DNA from 2 places in the Streptomyces sp. NPDC090445 genome. Region 1 is predicted to be linked to the other one. Evidence: predicted binding sites of a transcription regulator. Region 1 holds the regulator's gene; the other holds the start of a gene.
The links. The regulator HrcA, encoded in region 1, represses chaperone genes, less so after heat shock. The targets are predictions, from matches to a motif close to TTNGCACTCNGNNNNNCNGAGTGCNAA.

Region 1 (9,751 bases):
GAGCTGGGCCGCCTCGGCGCCGGCCGCCAGCAGTGCGGCGATCTGCGAGCCGCGCATCAGTCCGCCCGCCGCGATGATCGGGAGGCCCACGGCCTCGCGCACCTGCGCCACGAGCGCGAGCAGGCCGACCCCGGCGGTGGCGTCGGCCTGCGGGTCGTCGCGGTGCGTGCCCTGGTGGCCGCCCGCCTCGACGCCCTGGACGCAGACGGCGTCGGCGCCCGCGGTCTGGGCGGTGCGGGCCTCGTCGACGGAGGTGACGGTGACGACGCTGTACGTGCCCGCCTTGCGCAGGGAGGCGATGGCGGCGGGCGTGGGGCAGCCGAAGGTGAACGACACGACCGGGACCGGGTCCTCCAGGAGGATCGCCAGTTTGGCGTCGTAGCCGTCGTCGCTGGTCCCGAGGGTGTCCTCCTCGGCGATCGAGACGTCGTACCAGGTGGCCTCACCGGCGAGTTGGCCGCGGTAGGCCTCGACGGCGGCGTGGTCGACGGGGCCGGTCTGCGGCATGAAGAGGTTCACGCCGAACGGGCGCCGGGTGAGCGCGCGCAGCCGTTTGATCTCCTGGTACATGCCGTCGGCGGTCTTGTAGCCGCCGGCCAGGAAGCCCAGGGCGCCCGCCTCGCACACGGCGGCGGCGAGCGGCGGACAGGAGGCCCCGCCCGCCATGGGAGCCTGCACGACCGGGTACCGCTGGAGACCGCTCAGTGCCAAGGACATGCCCTGCATCGTGCCACGTCCCGCGCACGGCGCCGAATCACCGCGGACGCCCCGCCCGGGCCGGTTTCCCGCGGCAAGCGGCGGGCCCGGCCCGGGGTTTCCCCGGACCGGGCCCGTACGCGGTGGGCGCGGTGTTCCGCGGGCCGCTCAGCGGCCGTTGAACGCGTCCTTCAGGCGGCTGAAGAGGCCCTGCTGGCCCGGCGCGAACTGGCCCATCGGCCGCTCCTCGCCGCGCAGCTTGGCGAGCTGGCGCAGCAGCTCCTCCTGCTGGGCGTCCAGCTTGCCGGGGGTCTGGACCTCGACGTGGACGATCAGGTCGCCGCGGCCGCCGCCGCGCAGGTGGGTCACGCCGCGGCCGTGCAGCGGGATCGACTGGCCGGACTGGGTGCCGGGCCGGATGTCGACCTCCTCCATGCCGTCGAGCGTCTCCAGCGGGCACTTGGTGCCGAGGGCCGCCGCCGTCATGGGGATGGTCACCGTGCAGTGCAGGTCGTCGCCGCGCCGCTGGAAGATCGGGTGCGGGAGCTCGTGGATCTCCACGTACAGGTCGCCGGCGGGGCCGCCGCCGGGGCCGACCTCGCCTTCGCCCGCGAGCTGGATCCGGGTGCCGTTCTCGACACCGGCCGGGATCTTGACGGTGAGGCTGCGGCGGGAGCGGACCCGGCCGTCGCCCGCGCACTCGGGGCACGGGGTCGGGACGACGGTGCCGAAGCCCTGGCACTGGGGGCAGGGGCGCGAGGTCATGACCTGGCCCAGGAAGGACCGGGTGACCTGCGACACCTCACCGCGGCCGCGGCACATGTCGCACGTCTGTGCCGAGGTGCCGGGCGCGGCACCTTCACCGGAGCAGGTGGTGCAGACCACGGCGGTGTCGACCTGGATGTCCTTGGTCGTGCCGAAGGCGGCCTCGTCCAGCTCCAGGTCGAGGCGGATCATGGCGTCCTGGCCGCGGCGGGTCCGCGAGCGCGGGCCGCGCTGCGCCGCCTGGCCGAAGAAGGCGTCCATGATGTCGGAGAAGTTGCCGAAGCCGCCCGCTCCGAAGCCGCCGGCGCCACCGCCGCCGCCCGCGGAGGACAGCGGGTCGCCGCCGAGGTCGTAGACCTGCTTCTTCTGCGGGTCCGAGAGCACCTCGTACGCCGCGTTGATCTCCTTGAAGCGCTCCTGCGTCTTCGGGTCCGGATTCACGTCCGGGTGGAGTTCGCGCGCGAGGCGGCGGAAGGCCTTCTTGATCTCGTCCTGCGATGCGTCGCGGCGTACGCCGAGTACGGCGTAATAGTCCGTGGCCACTTACGACTCCGCCAGGATCTGTCCGACGTAACGTGCCACTGCGCGTACCGCTCCCATCGTTCCGGGGTAGTCCATGCGGGTCGGTCCGACCACGCCGAGCTTGGCGACAGTTTCGCCGCCCGAACCGTAACCGACCGACACGACGGACGTGGAGTTCAGTCCCTCGTAGGCATTCTCATGCCCGATTCGTACAGCCATGCCCGATTCACTGGCCTCGCCGAGGAGCTTGAGGAGCACGACCTGCTCCTCCAGCGCCTCCAGCACCGGCCTGATCGTCAGGGGGAAATCGTGCCCGGAGCGCGTCAGATTGGCGGTGCCGCCGATCATCAGCCGCTCCTCCGCCTCCTCCGCCAGCGTCTCCAGCAGTGTCTGCAGCACGGTCGCGACCGTGGTCCGGTCGTCGGGCTCGAAGGCCTCCGGGAGGTCCTGCACGAGCCTCGGCACGTCGGTGAACCGGCGGCCGACCACCCTGCTGTTGAGCCGCGCCCGCAGATCGGCGAGCGAGGTCTCGGAGAACGGCGCCTGGCAGTCGACGAGCCGCTGCTCGACCCGGCCCGTGTCGGTGATCAGCACGAGCATCAGGCGTGCGGGCGCCAGCGCGAGCAGTTCGACGTGGCGGACCGTGGAGCGGGTCAGCGAGGGATACTGCACGATCGCGACCTGCCGGGTCAGCGTCGAGAGCAGCCGCACCGTCCGGCCGATGACGTCGTCGAGGTCGACGGCGCCGTCCAGGAAGTTCTGGATGGCCCGGCGCTCCGGCGTCGAGAGCGGCTTGACGTCCGCCAGCTTGTCGACGAAGAGGCGGTAGCCCTTGTCCGTGGGGATCCGGCCGGCGCTGGTGTGCGGCTGGGCGATGTAGCCCTCGTCCTCCAGGACGGCCATGTCGTTGCGCACGGTGGCGGGCGAGACACCGAGCTTGTGGCGCTCGGTCAGCGCCTTGGAGCCGACCGGCTCCTCCGTCCCGACGTAGTCCTGGACGATGGCGCGGAGCACCTCGAGTCTGCGTTCGCTGAGCATCGCGCACACCTCCAGCTGTGATGCGGGTCGTCGTGGTCCACTGCTTCTGGCACTCGGCTCGTCGGAGTGCCAGCGATCCCCCGGCCAGTGTACGGCCGGGCAGTACGCGGCTAGCAAGGGTGGCCCGCCAGGTAGCGTCGCGGTATGGACGTACGGTGGGAAGACACGGATTGGGAACGTTTGACTCGGCGGACCGGCCGCAAGCGTCTCCCGGTGTGGGATTGCACGGTGGGACTGGTGGTCGGGGACGAGTCCGTCCTGATGATCGACCCCGGTTCGAGCGTTCGGGAGGGGGCCTCGATCAGGGCCGAGGCCGAGCGGCTGACGGGTCGGCGCGTGACCCATATCGCATTCACACACGGACATTTCGATCACGTCCTGGGCAGCGCGGCCTTCTCCGGGGCCGAGGTCTACGGGGCGGTCGGACTGGACGGCGAGCTCATCGCGGGACGCGACGAGCTCCGCGATGACGCGGTGCGCCAGGGCCTGGACGAGGCCGAGGCCGCCGAGGCGGCCGACCTGCTGGTGCTGCCGCGGCACCTGGTGTCGGGCGAGTGGACCCTGGACCTGGGCGGCGTACAGGTGCTGCTGGCCAACGTCGGGCCCGGCCACAGCCCCTACGACCTCGCCGTCTTCGTGCCGGGCGAACGCGAGACGGTCTTCTGCGGCGACCTCGTGGAGGAGTCCGGCGAGCCCCAGGCGGGCCGGGACGCGGTGCCCGAGCAGTGGCCGGCGGCCATGGACCGGCTGCTGGCCCTGGGCGGCGAGGAGGCCCTGTACGTGCCGGGGCACGGGGCCGTGGTGGACGCGGCCTTCGTCCGTGCGCAACGCGACGCGCTGGCCGCCCGGTTCGGCGTGTCGGACACCGGCGCCGGCCCGCTCTCCCCGGAGCGGCCGGATGCGTGAGTACTCCCCCGACCTGACCCCGCAGTGGAAGCGCGCCAAGGCCGCGCCGGAGGTGCCGGCCGAACCCGACCTGGTGGTCGAGGTGGCCGGTACGGACTTCTGCGGCGCCGTGGTGGCCTGCGAGGCGGGCACGGTGACCCTGGAGGACCGCTTCGGCAAGCGGCGGGTCTTCCCGCTGCAGCCGCGCGGCTTCCTGCTGGAGGGCACCGTGGTCACCCTGGTCCGGCCCGCCCGGGGTCCGGCGGCGCCGCTGCGCACCGCCTCCGGCTCGATCGCCGTCCCGGGGGCGCGGGCCCGGGTGGCGCGGGCGGGGCGGATCTACGTGGAGGGCCGGCACGACGCCGAGCTCGTCGAGCGGGTGTGGGGCGACGACCTGCGGATCGAGGGCGTCGTCGTGGAGTACCTGGAGGGCGTCGACCACCTGCCCGCCATCGTCGCCGAGTTCGCGCCCGGCCCGGACGCCCGTCTGGGTGTCCTGGTGGACCACCTGGTCCCCGGCTCGAAGGAGTCCCGGATCGCGGCGGCCGTCGCCTCCGACGACGTCCTGGTGCTGGGCCACCCGTACGTGGACGTCTGGCAGGCCGTGAAGCCGTCCGCGCTGGGCATCCCGGCCTGGCCCGAGGTCCCGCGGGGCCAGGACTGGAAGACGGGCGTCTGCGGGGCGCTGGGCTGGCCGGAGAACACCGGGGCCGCCTGGCAGCACATCCTGTCCCGCGTGACGTCGTACAAGGACCTGGAGCCCGCCCTGCTGGGCGCGGTGGAACACCTGATCGACCACGTCACGGCCTGACCGCCCCGCGGCACCCGCCCGGAGCAGCCGGGGCGGCCAGGGCGTCCGGGGCGGCCGGGCGCGCGGGGCAGCCGGGGCGGCGCAGGCAAGGCGGCGCGCGCGGCAGTGGCCGGGGCCGGTTCGGGCCGGCCTGGCGCACGGCAGCGGGCCGGGCCGGCTCGGGCCGGCCGGCGTCAGTCGACCAGGTCGCGGACCACGGCGTCGGCCAGCAGCCGCCCCCGCAGGGTGAGCACGGCGCGCCCGGCCGCGTACGGGCCCGGCTCCAGCAGGCCGTCCTCCACGGCGCGGCGGGAGGCCGCCAGGCCGGCCGGGGCCAGCAGGGACAGCGGGCAGCCGTCCACGAGCCGCAGCTCCAGCAGGATCCGCTCCACGCGCCGGTCCTCCTCGGACAGCAGCTCGCGGCCGGCTCCGGGCGACCGGCCCCCGGCCAGCGCGGCCGCGTAGGCGCCGGGGTGCTTCACGTTCCACCAGCGCACGCCGCCGACGTGGCTGTGCGCGCCGGGGCCCGCGCCCCACCAGTCCGCGCCCCGCCAGTACAGCTCGTTGTGCAGGCAGCGGCCGGCCTCGGACGTGGCCCAGTTGGAGACCTCGTACCAGGAGTAGCCGGCGGCGGCGAGCACCTCGTCCGCGATCAGGTACCGGTCCGCGTGGACGTCGTCGTCGGTCATGGGGACCTCGCCGCGGCGGATGCGGCGGGCGAGCTGCGTGCCCTCCTCGACGATCAGGGCGTACGCGGAGATGTGGTCCGGGCCGGCGCCGAGGGCGGCGTCCAGCGAGGCCCGCCAGTCGTCGTCCGACTCCCCCGGCGTGCCGTAGATCAGGTCCAGGTTGACGTGCTCGAAGCCCGCCCGGCGGGCTTCCGCGACGCAGGCCTCGGGGCGGCCCGGGGTGTGCGTGCGGTCGAGCACCTTCAGGACGTGCTGCCTCGCGCTCTGCATGCCGAAGGAGATCCGGTTGAAGCCGCCGGCCCGCAGTTCGGCCAGGTACTCCGGGCCGACCGACTCCGGGTTGGCCTCCGTGGTGATCTCGGCGTCCTCCGCCAGGCCGAACTCGTCCCGGACGGCCGCGAGCATGCGGACCAGGTGTGCGGCGGGCAGCAGGGTGGGCGTGCCGCCGCCGACGAACACCGTGCGGACGGGCCGCGGGTCGTCGCCGAGGAGCTTGCGGGCGAGGCGCACCTCGTCGACGAGGGTGTCGGCGTAGTTCTCGCGGGAGGCGAGCACGCCGCCGGAGCCGCGCAGCTCGGTCGCGGTGTACGTGTTGAAGTCGCAGTACCCGCAGCGGGTGGCGCAGTACGGGACGTGCAGGTAGAACCCGAGCGGGCGGTCCCCGGCACCCGCCAGGGCGTGCGACGGCAGCGTGCCGTCTTCGGGCATGGGCTCGCCGTCGGGCAGTGCGGAAGGCATGCCCCCATTGTCCCGTACGCGGGCCGGGGTCCGGCCGGGCGGGCGCCCGGGCGGCCGCCGCGGCGGGAGGGCCGGGCGGGCCGCCGGCCCCGTACCGCGGGGCTCAGGCCCCGTACCGCAGGGCTCAGGCCTCGCGGGCGCCCTCGTACATCTCGTCGATCAGGTGCTTGAACTCACGCTCGACGACCGGCCGCTTCAGCTTGAGGCTGGGCGTGAGGTCGCCGTGCTCCACGTCGAGGTCGCGCGGCAGGATCCGGAACTTCTTGATCGTCTGCCAGCGCTGCAGTCCCTCGTTGAGGGTCTGTACGTACGTCTCGATCAGGCGGTTCGTCTCCGGGGCGGCCAGCACCCCGGCGTACGACGTGCCCTCCAGCCCGTTCTCGGCGGCCCAGCCCAGGATCGCGGCCTCGTCGAGGGCGACCAGGGCGGAGCAGAAGTTCCGGTCGGCGCCGTGCACGACGATGCTCGACACGTACGGGCAGATCGCCTTGAACTGGCCCTCGATCTCGGCCGGGGCGACGTACTTGCCGCCGGAGGTCTTGATCAGGTCCTTCTTGCGGTCCGTGATGCGCAGGTAGCCGTCGGGCGAGAGCTCGCCGATGTCGCCGGTGTGCAGCCAGCCGTCCTCCTCCAGCACCTCGGCGGTCTTGTCCGGCTGGCCGTGGTAGCCCTGCATGATGCCGGGGCCGCGCAGCAGGATCTCGCCGTCGTCGGCGATGCGGACCTCGGTGCCGGGGAGCGGCCTGCCGACCGTGCCGGTGCGGTAGGCCTCGCCGGGGTTGACGAAGGAGGCCGCGCTGGACTCGGTCAGGCCGTAGCCCTCCAGGATGTGGATGCCGGCGCCGGAGAAGAAGTAGCCGATCTCCGGGGCCAGGGCGGAGGCGCCGGAGACAGCGGCGCGCAGCCGGCCGCCGAAGGCCTCGCGGAGCTTGGAGTAGACGAGGGCGTCGGCGATCCTGTGCTTGGTGGTGAGGCCGAAGGGGGCGGTGGCCCGGCCGGTGCGGCGGTAGTTGTCCTGGGTGGCCTTGGCGTACTCGCGGGCGACGCCGACGGCCCACTGGAAGATCTTGTACTTGGCGCCGCCGCCGGCGCGGGCCTTGGCCGCGGCCCCGTTGTAGACCTTCTCGAAGATGCGCGGGACGGCCGCCATGTAGGTCGGCTGGACGACCGGCAGGTTCTCGACGATCTTGTCGATGCGGCCGTCGACGGCGGTGACGTGCCCGACCTCGATCTGGCCGGAGGTCAGGACCTTGCCGAAGACGTGCGCCAGCGGCAGCCACAGGTACTGGACGTCCTCGGCGGTGATCAGGCCGGTGGCCACGGTGGCCTTGGCCATGTACGACCAGTTGTCGTGCGGGAGCCGGACGCCCTTGGGGCGGCCGGTGGTGCCCGAGGTGTAGATGAGGGTGGCGAGCTGGTCGGCGGTGATGGCGCCGATCCGCTCCTCGACCGCCTCCGGGTACTCGGTGAGGTACTGCTTGCCGCGGGCCTCCAGATCGGCGAGGGAGATCACCCAGCCCTCCGGGTCGCCCTCGGCGGGTACCGCGTCGGCGGCCTCCAGGACGACGACGTGCCGCAGGTCGGGCAGGTCGGCGCGGCGCTCGCGGGCCTTGGCCAGCTGGGCGGCGTCCTCGGCGATCAGCACCCGGCTGGCCGAGTCCTCCAGGATGAACGCGGACTCGTCGGCGTTGGTGCTGGGGTAGATGGTGGTGACCGCGCCGCCGGCGCACATCACGCCCAGGTCGCTCAGGATCCACTCGACGCGGGTGTTGGAGGCCAGCGCGACGCGGTCCTCGGACTTGAGGCCCAGGTCGATCAGGCCGGCGGCGATGGCGAAGACCCGCTCGGCCGCCTGGCCCCAGCTCAGCGACTTCCAGTCGTCCGGGCCGCTGCCGGATGCCGGGGGCACCGGGTACCGGTAGGCCTCGGCGTTGGGCGTGGCGGCGACACGCTCCAGGAAGAGGGCCGCCACGGTGGGCGGACGGTTCTCGATCAGGGTCTGTGTGTCGCTCACGGACGTCCTCCGGACCACGCGGCAGGGCCTGCCGTCCCGGGGGTGGGCGGCGGCTTCCGACAGGGCTGGCAGCAGAATCTGCGGCCAAGGGGTAGTGACTGGCGGGTAACCAACGGCAGTGATCAGGGTAGGTGCCCTCCGCCTGACGCGTAAGGGCCCTTGAGCCGCCGATTCATAACGAAACAGGCCCCCGCATGTGTACGCGGGGACCTGTTTCGCATGCAAGACCGGACTGCCGGCGGCGAACTGCTACTTCTTCTTGCCGCCGGAGTCGTCACTCGACAGGACGGCGATGAAGGCATCCTGCGGGACCTCCACGGAGCCGACCATCTTCATGCGCTTCTTGCCTTCCTTCTGCTTCTCCAGCAGCTTCCGCTTACGGGAGATGTCACCGCCGTAGCACTTGGCGAGGACGTCCTTGCGGATGGCGCGGATGGTCTCGCGGGCGATGACGCGCGAGCCGATGGCGGCCTGGATCGGCACCTCGAAGGCCTGCCGCGGGATGAGCTCGCGCAGCTTGGCGACGAGGCGCACGCCGTAGGCGTAGGCGGCGTCCTTGTGGGTGACGGCGGAGAAGGCGTCGACCTTGTCGCCGTGCAGCAGGATGTCGACCTTGACCAGGCTGGCCGCCTGCTCGCCGGTGGGCTCGTAGTCGAGGGAGGCGTAACCGCGCGTCTTGGACTTCAGCTGGTCGAAGAAGTCGAAGACGATCTCCGCGAGCGGCAGCGTGTAGCGGATCTCGACGCGGTCCTCGGAGAGGTAGTCCATGCCGAGCAGCGTGCCGCGGCGGGTCTGGCACAGCTCCATGATCGCGCCGATGAACTCGGTGGGCGCGAGCACGGTGGCCCGCACGACCGGCTCGAACACGTCGCGGATCTTGCCCTCGGGGAACTCGCTCGGGTTGGTGACCGTGACCTCCGTGCCGTCCTCCAGCACGACGCGGTAGACCACGTTCGGGGCGGTGGCGATCAGGTCGAGGCCGAACTCGCGCTCCAGACGCTCGCGGACCACGTCCAGGTGCAGCAGGCCGAGGAAGCCGACGCGGAAGCCGAAGCCGAGGGCCGCGGAGGTCTCCGGCTCGTACACCAGGGCGGCGTCGTTGAGCTGGAGCTTGTCCAGGGCCTCGCGCAGCTCCGGGTAGTCCGAGCCGTCGAGCGGGTACAGGCCCGAGAAGACCATCGGCTTCGGGTCCTTGTAGCCGCCGAGCGCCTCGGTGGCACCGCCGATCTGCTGGGTGATCGTGTCACCGACCTTGGACTGGCGGACGTCCTTCACACCGGTGATCAGGTAGCCCACCTCGCCGACGGAGAGGCCGTCGGCCGGCAGCATCTCGGGCGAGTTGGTGCCGATCTCCAGCAGCTCGTGCGTGGCGCCGGTGGACATCATCCGGATGCGCTCGCGCTTGTTGAGCGTGCCGTCGACCACACGGACGTAGGTGACCACGCCGCGGTACGAGTCGTAGACCGAGTCGAAGATCATCGCGCGGGCGGGGGCGTCCTTGACGCCGACCGGCGCCGGGACGGTCTGCACCACGCGGTCGAGCAACGCGTCCACGCCGACACCGGTCTTCGCGGAGACCCGCAGCACGTCGTCGGGGTCGCAGCCGACCAGGTT
Region 2 (9,751 bases), on a different contig from region 1:
ACCGTGTCCTCGGAGAGGAAGAGCTCGCGCCCGATCTCCGCGTTGGACCGGCCGTGGCTCATCCCCTCCAGCACCTGGATCTCGCGCGCGGTGAGGGTGGGCGCGGCGCCCATCTCGGCGGAGCGGAGCCGGCGGGGGGCCAGCCGCCAGGTCGGGTCGGCGAGCGCCTGGGTGACGGTGGCCCGCAGCTCGGCGCGCGAGGCGTCCTTGTGCAGGTAGCCGCGGGCGCCGGCGGCGACCGCGAGGGCCACGCCGTCGAGGTCCTCGGCGACCGTCAGCATGATGATGCGGGCGCCCGGATCGGCGGAGAGCAGCCGGCGCACCGTCTCCACGCCGCCGAGCCCGGGCATCCGTACGTCCATGAGAATCAGGTCGGAGCGGTCGGCGCCCCAGCGGCGGAGGACTTCCTCGCCGTTGGCAGCCGTCGTCACGCGCTCGACGCCGGGCACGGTGGCAACCGCACGACGGAGCGCCTCTCGGGCAAGCGGGGAGTCGTCGCAGACGAGGACGGAAGTCATGACCGCCCTCCGGAGCTGCTGATGCGCGTCACCTTGAGCCTCCAGGCTGGTACGTATCGTCACCTGTGCGGTCGATGCTCTCGGACACCTGTCCGGGAACGCTTTGGTTCAACCGCCTTCGCTCTCTCAACGATGGTCACTCGAAAGAGTTACGGGTCGGACGGACACCTTCGGCACTCTACGTGAGGACGCGATCACGCCATCGGCGCCACTCGCCAACTGTCCTCCATCTGGAGCTATGCCCTATTTGGCGGCTTTCCTTCCGTTTGGGCCGTGTCTGAGGCTAGATTCCCAATGAGTCATATTTACATCTACTACGACAGTAGGTGTGGTAGGTGTGGAGACTTGGACCGTATTCGTCTCAGTACCGGCACCAAGAGGACTACCCATGGCAGATTTCTCCCGCCTCCCCGGACCGAACGCCGACCTCTGGGACTGGCAGCTGCTGGCCGCCTGCCGAGGAGTCGACAGCTCCCTCTTCTTCCACCCGGAGGGCGAGCGGGGCGCGGCGAGGAGCGCGCGCGAGGCCTCCGCTAAAGAGGTCTGCATGCGATGCCCGGTGCGCTCGGAATGCGCCGCGCACGCACTCGCCGTCCGCGAGCCCTACGGGGTGTGGGGCGGCCTCACCGAGGACGAGCGCGAGGAGCTGATGGGCCGGGCCCGCCATCGCCTGATCCCCGCGTCGAGCACCATCGGACGGACCCCTCCGGACTGACCGCTCCCGACCGGCCCCTCCGGACCGGCCGCCGCACGGACGATCGCCGCACGGACTCCTGCCGCAGGGCAAGGCTGCCCGCAGGAACTGCACACCGCCGGAACCGCACACCGCCGGAACGGCGCGCAGAAACGTTTCCTCAACCCGCGGTGCCCCAGGGGCGGGGCCGCCGCGCGCCGGTCAGCGCGCGGCGGCCCGCTCCAGCTCGGCCAGGGTCGCCGCCACGGCCGGTACGCGGGCCAGGTCGGGCAGTGTCAGCGCCACGATCTCCCGTTCCACGGCCGGCTCCACGGCCACCGTGCTCACGCCCTTGGCCCGTACGGACTCCAGCGCGAGCTCCGGGAGCACGGCGACCCCCAGCCCGGCGCCGACCAGGCCGGCCACGGCCGGGTAGTCGTCGGTGGCGAAGTCGATGCGCGGGGTGAAGCCGACGCCCTCGCACACCTCGACCAGATGGCGGCGGCAGCGCGGGCAGCCCGCGATCCAGGGCTCGTCCGCCAGCTCCGCCATGTCCAGCCGCTCCGCCCCGGCCAGCCGGTGCCCCTCGGGCAGCAGCCCGACGAGGCGGTCCGTCAGCAGCGGCCGCACGACCAGGTCGTCCCACTCGGCCGCCGCCGCGGAACCACCGCCCCCGGCGGCACCGCCACCGGCACCGGACGGCCCCTCTGCCCCGGCGTAGCGGAAGGCCAGCGCCACGTCGCAGTCGCCGTCGCGCAGCATCTCCACCGAGCGCGGCGGCTCCGCCTCGACCAGCGAGATCCGGGTGCCCGGGTGCGCGGCCCGCATCGCGGCGAGCGCGGTGGGGACCAGGGTGGAGCTGCCGCTGGGGAAGGACACGAGCCGGACCCGCCCGGCGCGCAGCCCGGCGATGGCCGCGACCTCCTCCTCGGCGGCGGTCAGCCCGGCCAGGATCCCGGCGGCGTGCCGGACCAGGGCGGTGCCGGCCTGCGTCAGCCGCATCTCGCGGCCGGCGCGGATCAGCAGCGGGGTGCCGGCCGACTGCTCCAGCGCCTTCATCTGCTGGGAGACGGCGGGCTGGGTGCAGCCGAGTTCGCGGGCGGCGGCGGAGAAGGAGCCGGTGCCGGCCACGGCGCGCAGGACCCGGAGATGGCGTGCCTCGATCATGCTTCGAGCATAAGCCCGGCTTTGACGGCGGCGCCCCGTACTCCCGGGCCCCTTTGAGGGCGCTGGGTTAGCGTGTCCCCATGGCGCCCAAGCATGTGATCTCCGTGAACCTCGGCCGGGCGACGGCCGTCGACTACACCAGCGCAGCGGGCGGGGTGACCGGCATCGGCAAGCGGCCGGCCCCGGGCCCGGTCCGCGTCTTCGCCCCCGGCCCCAAGGGGGTCGGCGCGAGCGGCGTGGAGGGCGACGCCGTCTGCGACCTGCGCCACCACGGCGGCGACCACCAGGCGGTGTACGCGTACGCGCGGGAGGACCTGGACTGGTGGGAGGGCGAGCTGGCCCGCGAGCTGCCCGCCGGGATCTTCGGCGAGAACCTCACCACCTCCGGCATCGACGTGACCGGTGCGCTCCTCGGCGAGCGCTGGCGGATCGGCGCCGACGTGGTCCTGGAGGTGGCCTCGGCGCGCATCCCGTGCGGCACCTTCCAGGGGGCCCTCGGCGAGCAGGGCTGGGCCAAGCGGTACACGCAGGCCGTGCGGCCGGGCGCGTACCTGCGCGTGGTGCAGGAGGGGGAGGTGTCGGCCGGCGACGCGGTCGAGGTGGTCAGCCGTCCGGACCACGACGTGACGGTGGGGCTGTGGTTCCGGGCGTTCACCACCGAACGCGCGCTGCTGCCGCGGACTCTGGCGGCCGGTGAGGCGATGGAGCCGCGGGCGCACGACAAGGTCCGCGCGTACGTCGAGAAGTACGGGAAGTAGCCGGCCGGCGACGCACCGGCGAGGAGCCGGAGCCCGCCTCCGGCGGGAAAGCGGACGAAGTGGTACCGCCAGGGCGGGCCCGCTCCGGACTGTCGTCCGGGGCGGCTAGGTTGCGCACATGACGACTGCGCTGATCACTGGATCCACGGCGGGCATCGGCGCCGCCTTCGCCCGCCGGCTCGCCGCCGGGGGCCACAACCTCGTACTGGTCGCCCGCGACACCGCGCGGCTCGCCGAGCAGGCCACGGAGCTGCACGACCGGCACGGCATCGAGGCCGAGGTGCTGACCGCGGACCTGTCGACCGAGGCGGGCATCGCCGCGGTCGAGCGGCGCCTCGGCGACCGTACGCACCCGGTGGACCTGCTGGTCAACAACGCCGGGTTCGGCAACAAGGGCCGCTACCTGGAGGTCTCCATGGCGGACGAGCTGACCATGCTGAAGGTGCACGTCGAGGCGGTGCTGCGGCTGACCTCGGCGGCCACCGCGTCGATGCGCTCGCGCGGCCGCGGCGGGGTCGTCAACGTGGCCTCGGTGGCTGCCTTCGTGCCGCGGGGCACGTACGGGGCGAGCAAGGCGTGGGTCGTGCAGTTCACGCAGGGCGCGGCGCGGGACCTGGCGGGGTCGGGCGTGCGGCTGATGGCGCTGTGCCCCGGCTTCGTGCGGACGGAGTTCCACCAGCGGGCGGGCATGGGCACGGACAACATCCCCAACTGGATGTGGCTGGATGCCGACAAGCTGGTGGCCTCGGCCCTCGACGACCTGGCGCGCGGCAAGACGGTCTCGATTCCGGACCCGCGGTACAAGGCGCTGATGGGCGTGGTGAAGCTGACGCCGCGCGGGCTGCTGGGCGGGCTGTCCTCGCGTACGGGCCGCAAGTACGGGCCCCGGTAACCGGCCCCGGTAACCGGCCCCGATGACAGGCTGCGGCAGCAGGCCGCGGCGGGCGGCGTCTGCCGGAGTCGGCCAGACGAGGCAAATCTCCCTAAAATGGATATATCCCATCCAGCCCGGGAGACGCCATGACATTCGTACAAATAGTCGATTACGAGACGAGCAAGCCCGACGCCGTCAACGCGCTCATGGACCGGTACCTGGCGCAGACCAGCGGCAAGCGCACCGTGACGCACAGCGTGGTCGGCAGGGACCGCGAATCCGAGACGCATTATGTCGACGTGGTCGAATTCCCGTCGTACGAAGAGGCCATGAGGAACTCTCACCTTCCGGAGACGGACCGGATGTTCCAGGAGATGGTGGCCCTCTGCGACGGGATGCCGCGGTTCACCAACCTGGACGTGGTCCGCGACGAGCACCTCAACACGCTGCTCGCGAACCGGATGTTCGACGACATCGCGATGAAGGGCGACATGGCCGTCATCGAGGAGGTCTTCGCGCCGGACTACATGGACCACGACGTGTCCAACCCCGTCGACAAGACCGGGCGCGAGGGCATCCGCGAGGACGTGGAGATGTGGCGCGGCGCCTTCGACTTCTCCTTCCGCCGCGACGCGCAGATGGCACAGGACGACTGCGTCAGCACCCTGTGGACCTGGACCGGCAGGCACAAGGGCGAGTTCATGGGGATCGCCCCGACCGGCAAGACCTGCACGATGACCGGCACGACGATCTTCCGCTGCGAGAACGGGATGATCAAGGAAGGCTGGTGGCACTACGACACCAACGGCCTGATGCGGCAGCTCGGGGCGATGTCCTGAACGGCACCCCGGGCGGCACCCGAGGCGGCACCCCGAGGGTCTCCTGAGGATGTCCTGAGCGGCGTCCCGACCCGGCCCGGCCCACGGAAAGACCCCGGCCGCCACCGCGGAGCGGCGGCGACCGGGGTCGCAGTCCGAGGCGAGCCGGTCAGCGGTCAGCGGACCGGCTCATCGGGGGTCAGTGGCTGTGACCGTGACCGTGGCCGTGCCCGTGACCGTTGGCCTCTTCCTCTTCCTTCTTCTCGACGACCAGGGTCTCGGTCGTGAGCAGCAGGGAGGCGATGGAGGCCGCGTTCTCCAGGGCGGAGCGGGTGACCTTGACCGGGTCGATGACGCCGGCCTTGACCAGGTCGCCGTACTCGCCGGTGGCGGCGTTGAAGCCGTTGCCCTTCTCCAGCTCGCCCACCTTGGAGGTGATGACGTAGCCCTCGAGGCCGGCGTTCTCGGCGATCCAGCGCAGCGGCTCGACCGCGGCGCGGCGGACGACCGCGACACCCGTGCCCTCGTCGCCGGTCAGGCCGAGGTTGTCGTCCAGCACCTTGACGGCGTGGACGAGCGCGGAGCCACCACCGGAGACGATGCCCTCCTCGACCGCGGCGCGGGTCGCGGAGATGGCGTCCTCCAGACGGTGCTTCTTCTCCTTCAGCTCCACCTCGGTGGCGGCGCCGACCTTGATGACGCAGACGCCGCCGGCGAGCTTCGCCAGGCGCTCCTGCAGCTTCTCGCGGTCCCAGTCCGAGTCGGTCGCCTCGATCTCGGCCTTGATCTGGTTGACGCGGCCGAGGACGTCCTCGGTCGAGCCGGCACCGTCGACGATGGTGGTGTCGTCCTTGGTGATGGTCACGCGGCGCGCGGTGCCCAGGATGTCCAGGCCGGCCTGGTCGAGCTTGAGGCCGACCTCCTCGGCGATGACGGTGCCGCCCGTGAGGGTGGCCATGTCCTGCAGCATCGCCTTGCGGCGGTCACCGAAGCCGGGCGCCTTGACGGCGACCGCGTTGAAGGTGCCGCGGATCTTGTTGACGACGAGGGTGGAGAGGGCCTCGCCCTCGACGTCCTCGGCGATGATCAGCAGCGGCTTGGAGCCACCCGACTGGATGACCTTCTCCAGCAGCGGCAGCAGGTCCTGGATGGAGGAGATCTTGCCCTGGTGGATCAGGATGTAGGGGTCCTCCAGGACCGCCTCCATGCGCTCCTGGTCCGTGACGAAGTACGGCGACAGGTAGCCCTTGTCGAAGGCCATGCCCTCGGTGAACTCCAGCTCCAGGCCGAAGGCGTTGGACTCCTCGACGGTGATGACACCGTCCTTGCCGACCTTGTCCATCGCCTCGGCGATGAGCTCGCCGACCTGCTGGTCCTGCGCGGAGAGCGCGGCCACGGCGGCGATGTCGGACTTGTCCTCGATCGGACGGGCGGTGTCGAGGAGCTCGGCGGACACGGCCTTGACCGCGGCGTCGATGCCCTTCTTCAGGGCGGCCGGGGAGGCGCCGGCGGCGACGTTGCGCAGACCCTCGCGGACCAGCGCCTGGGCCAGCACGGTGGCGGTGGTGGTGCCGTCACCCGCGATGTCGTTGGTCTTGGTCGCCACCTCCTTCACCAGCTGCGCGCCGAGGTTCTCGTACGGGTCGTCCAGCTCGACCTCGCGGGCGATGGTGACACCGTCGTTGGTGATGGTGGGGGCGCCGAACTTCTTGTCGATGACGACGTTGCGGCCCTTGGGGCCGATCGTCACCTTGACCGTGTCGGCAAGCTTGTTGACGCCGCGCTCGAGGGCGCGACGGGCGTCCTCGTCGAACTTCAGGATCTTCGCCATGGGAGCGGTTCAGCCCTCTCGGAAAACTCGGGTTCAACGACCCGCGCCCCTCGCCGCCCGGCAATCAGCGGGGTGACCAGGGGCGCAGATCAAAGCAGTTCTGGGAGAAGTGAATTACTTCTCGATGATCGCGAGCACGTCGCGAGCCGAGAGGACGAGGTACTCCTCGCCGCTGTACTTCACTTCGGTGCCGCCGTACTTGCTGTACAGCACGACATCGCCGACGCTGACGTCCAGCGGGAGACGCTGGCCGTCCTCGAAGCGGCCCGGGCCCACGGCGAGGACGACGCCCTCCTGGGGCTTCTCCTTCGCGGTGTCCGGGATGACCAGGCCGGAGGCCGTGGTCTGCTCGGCGTCGAGCGGCTGGACCACGATGCGGTCCTCAAGCGGCTTGATGGCAACCTTGGAGCTGGTGGTCGTCACGATCCGACCTCCCCCTTCGGAGATCTCACGGGGTTAACTGTCTGAGGTGGCGACCAGGTGGATCCGTCGTCGCGGGTGCCGGACCTGCCCGTCGCTGTGTTGGCACTCACCGGGGGCGAGTGCCAGGTGCGAGACTATTCCGGCGATTAGCACTCGGTCAAGCGGAGTGCCAATACGCTCCCCCCGGTTCGCACATCCGGCCACCCCGGCCGCCGATCCGGCCGGATCCGGACAGCCCCCCGGACCCCTCTCCCCCCATACGGCCCGAAGGAACCCGGGGGAGGGCATCGTCGTCTAAGGCGATATGAAGATAAAGCGGATCATTGACGACCAGAACGGACCAATGCCTTCCGCGCCCTGCGCCGGCACCGACGGTCACGGTGACCCGTGCGAGGGCTGAGGCCGCCGACGGCCGCCGGAGCCCGGCGCCGCACCGAGGCCCTGCTGCTCGTCCTCGTCGTCGGCACCACCGTCCTCGGGCACGCGAGCGCCGGCCTCGGGCTGAACGGCGAGCTGCCGGCCGACCTCTCCGGCTTCGCGATCAGCATGAGCCTGCTGGCCCTGGTGGCGCACCTGGGCGTGCGCCGGTTCGCGGCATACGCGGATCCGCTGGTCCTGCCGCTGGCCGTGCTGCTGACCGGGCTCGGGCTGGTGCTGCTGCACCGCCTCGACCAGTCGTACATCGAGCGGTACAACGGGGAGGCCAACGCCCCCGGCCAGCTGGTGTGGACGGTGATCGGCGTGGCCGCCTGCCTGCTGGTGGTGGCGCTCCTGCGGGACCACCGGCTGCTCCAGCGGTTCATCTACCTCACGATGGCCGGGGCGCTGGTGCTGCTGGTCGCGCCGGCGTTCTCGCCCGCGGACACCTACGGCGCGAAGCGCTGGATCGTCATCGGCGGCTTCTCCGCGCAGCCGGGCGAGTTCGTGAAGATCATGATCGCGGTCTTCTTCGCGGGCTACCTCGTCGTCCACCGGGACTCCCTGGCCCTGACCGGCCGGCGGTTCCTGGGCCTGCAGCTGCCCCCGATGCGGCAGCTCGGGCCCATCGTCACGGTGTGGATCCTGTCGATGCTGGTGCTGGTCTTCGAACGCGACCTGGGCACCTCGCTGATCTTCTTCGGCGTCTTCGTGGTGATGCTGTACGTCGCCACCGAGCGCACCGGCTGGATCGTGTGCGGGCTGGTCATGGCCGCGGGCGGCGCGTTCGTCGTCGGCTCGACCGAGCCGCACGTGAAGGCCCGCGTGGCCGCCTGGCTGAACCCGCTGTCGTACTACTGGCAGGACCGGCCGCCGGGGGTCAACTCGGACCAGTCGGCGCAGGCCCTCTTCAGCTTCGGCACCGGCGGCATCTCGGGGACGGGACTCGGCCAGGGACACCCGGAGCTGATCAAGTTCGCGGGCCGCAGCGACTTCATCCTGACGACGGTGGGCGAGGAGCTCGGCCTGGCCGGGGTCATGGCGGTGCTGCTCCTCTACGCCCTCCTCGTGCAGCGGGGGCTGCGGATGGCGCTCGCCGCCCGCGACCCCTTCGGGAAGCTGCTGGCGGTGGGCCTGGCGGCGGCGCTGGCGCTCCAGGTGTTCGTGGTGGCGGGCGGTGTGACGGGGCTGATCCCGCTGACCGGCAAGGCGCTGCCGTTCCTGGCGAAGGGCGGCTCGTCCCTGCTGGCCAACTGGATCATGATCGCGCTGCTGCTGCGGATCAGCGACAGCGCGGAACGGCAGCGCCTGGCGGACCGCCGCGGCCCGGTGGAGACCGTGATCACACCGGTGGTGGCGGCGGCCGGGCGAAGCTGAAGGGCGCGTACCGGGCGGGGCCGAGGGGCACGTACCGGGCGGGCTGAGGGGCACGTACCGGGCAGGGCCGAGGGGTGCGTACCGGGCGGCGCAGGCCGCCCGGGCCCTCCCCCCGTCGGCTCAGTCGCCCGCGGACTCGATCACCCGTCTGGCCGCCTCGGCCTCGGCCGCGGGCGGCGACAGCTCGGAGAGGGTGTCGAGGTCGTGGTCCTTCTCCAGCTCCCGCTCCCAGGCGTCGGCCAGCTCCTGCTGCCGGGCGGGGGGCAGCGCTCGGACCTTCTCCCGGTGGTCGGGGCTCAGGGCGTTCAGGAAACGCTCGACGGTGTCGATCGGCATCGGTTCGCCTCCCGGTTCGGCGGGGGTGGGGTGTGCGTCCATTCCTCCCGCGGCGGACCGGGCCCGTACCCGGCGGCCCGCGCCCTTCACCTGAACGGGCAGTGTCCTAGAGGTAGTCCTCCAGACGGCCTATGCGGAAGCCCTGCTCCTGGATGCTCTGCAGCATGCGGGTGGTCATCTGGACCTCGGTCGCGCCCTTGAGCTCGGAGGGGCCGCGGAAGTGGGCCAGGACGATGTCGCCGGGCTTGAGGCCGGAGCCCTCGGCGTACTGGAAGTTGTTGATCTGCATCGACGCCCGCCACAGGACCACCTGGGTGATGCCGCACTCGGCGGCCGCCTTGAGCGTGTCGTCGTTGTAGTTGCCGAAGGGCGGGCGGAAGCGGGTGGGCTTGGCCCCGAAGCGCTTCTCCAGGCGTTCCTGCTGACCGCATATCTCCTTCTTCTGCGCCGCGAAGGGCAGGGTCCGGAGGTTCGGGTGGGTCAGGGTGTGGTTGTTGACGGTGCTGCCGGAGCCGTTGTCCCGGAGCTTCTCGAAGTGCCCGTAGTCCGACGACGCGAC

Region 2: groES (co-chaperone GroES) is a predicted target of HrcA. The motif match lies at 7,209-7,235, and genes of this name have one in related genera.

Annotation. Positions count from the first base shown of each region.
Region 1 covers NZ_JBIVXV010000002.1:578,050-587,800, forward strand. The annotation lists gene ACIQUT_RS07365 (nitronate monooxygenase) at 1-717, opposite strand, end outside; gene dnaJ (molecular chaperone DnaJ) at 865-2,004, opposite strand; gene hrcA (heat-inducible transcriptional repressor HrcA) at 2,005-3,021, opposite strand; gene ACIQUT_RS07380 (MBL fold metallo-hydrolase) at 3,166-3,927, shown strand; gene ACIQUT_RS07385 (DUF3097 domain-containing protein) at 3,920-4,717, shown strand; gene hemW (radical SAM family heme chaperone HemW) at 4,891-6,093, opposite strand; gene ACIQUT_RS07395 (AMP-dependent synthetase/ligase) at 6,248-8,137, opposite strand; gene lepA (translation elongation factor 4) at 8,387-9,751, opposite strand, start outside.
Region 2 covers NZ_JBIVXV010000004.1:113,763-123,513, reverse strand. The annotation lists gene ACIQUT_RS11450 (response regulator transcription factor) at 1-518, opposite strand, end outside; gene ACIQUT_RS11445 (WhiB family transcriptional regulator) at 907-1,233, shown strand; gene ACIQUT_RS11440 (LysR family transcriptional regulator) at 1,414-2,358, opposite strand; gene ACIQUT_RS11435 (MOSC domain-containing protein) at 2,439-3,116, shown strand; gene ACIQUT_RS11430 (SDR family NAD(P)-dependent oxidoreductase) at 3,235-4,008, shown strand; gene ACIQUT_RS11425 (ester cyclase) at 4,137-4,829, shown strand; gene groL (chaperonin GroEL) at 5,008-6,639, opposite strand; gene groES (co-chaperone GroES) at 6,754-7,062, opposite strand; gene ACIQUT_RS11410 (FtsW/RodA/SpoVE family cell cycle protein) at 7,450-8,856, shown strand; gene ACIQUT_RS11405 (hypothetical protein) at 8,977-9,192, opposite strand; gene ACIQUT_RS11400 (polysaccharide deacetylase family protein) at 9,299-9,751, opposite strand, start outside.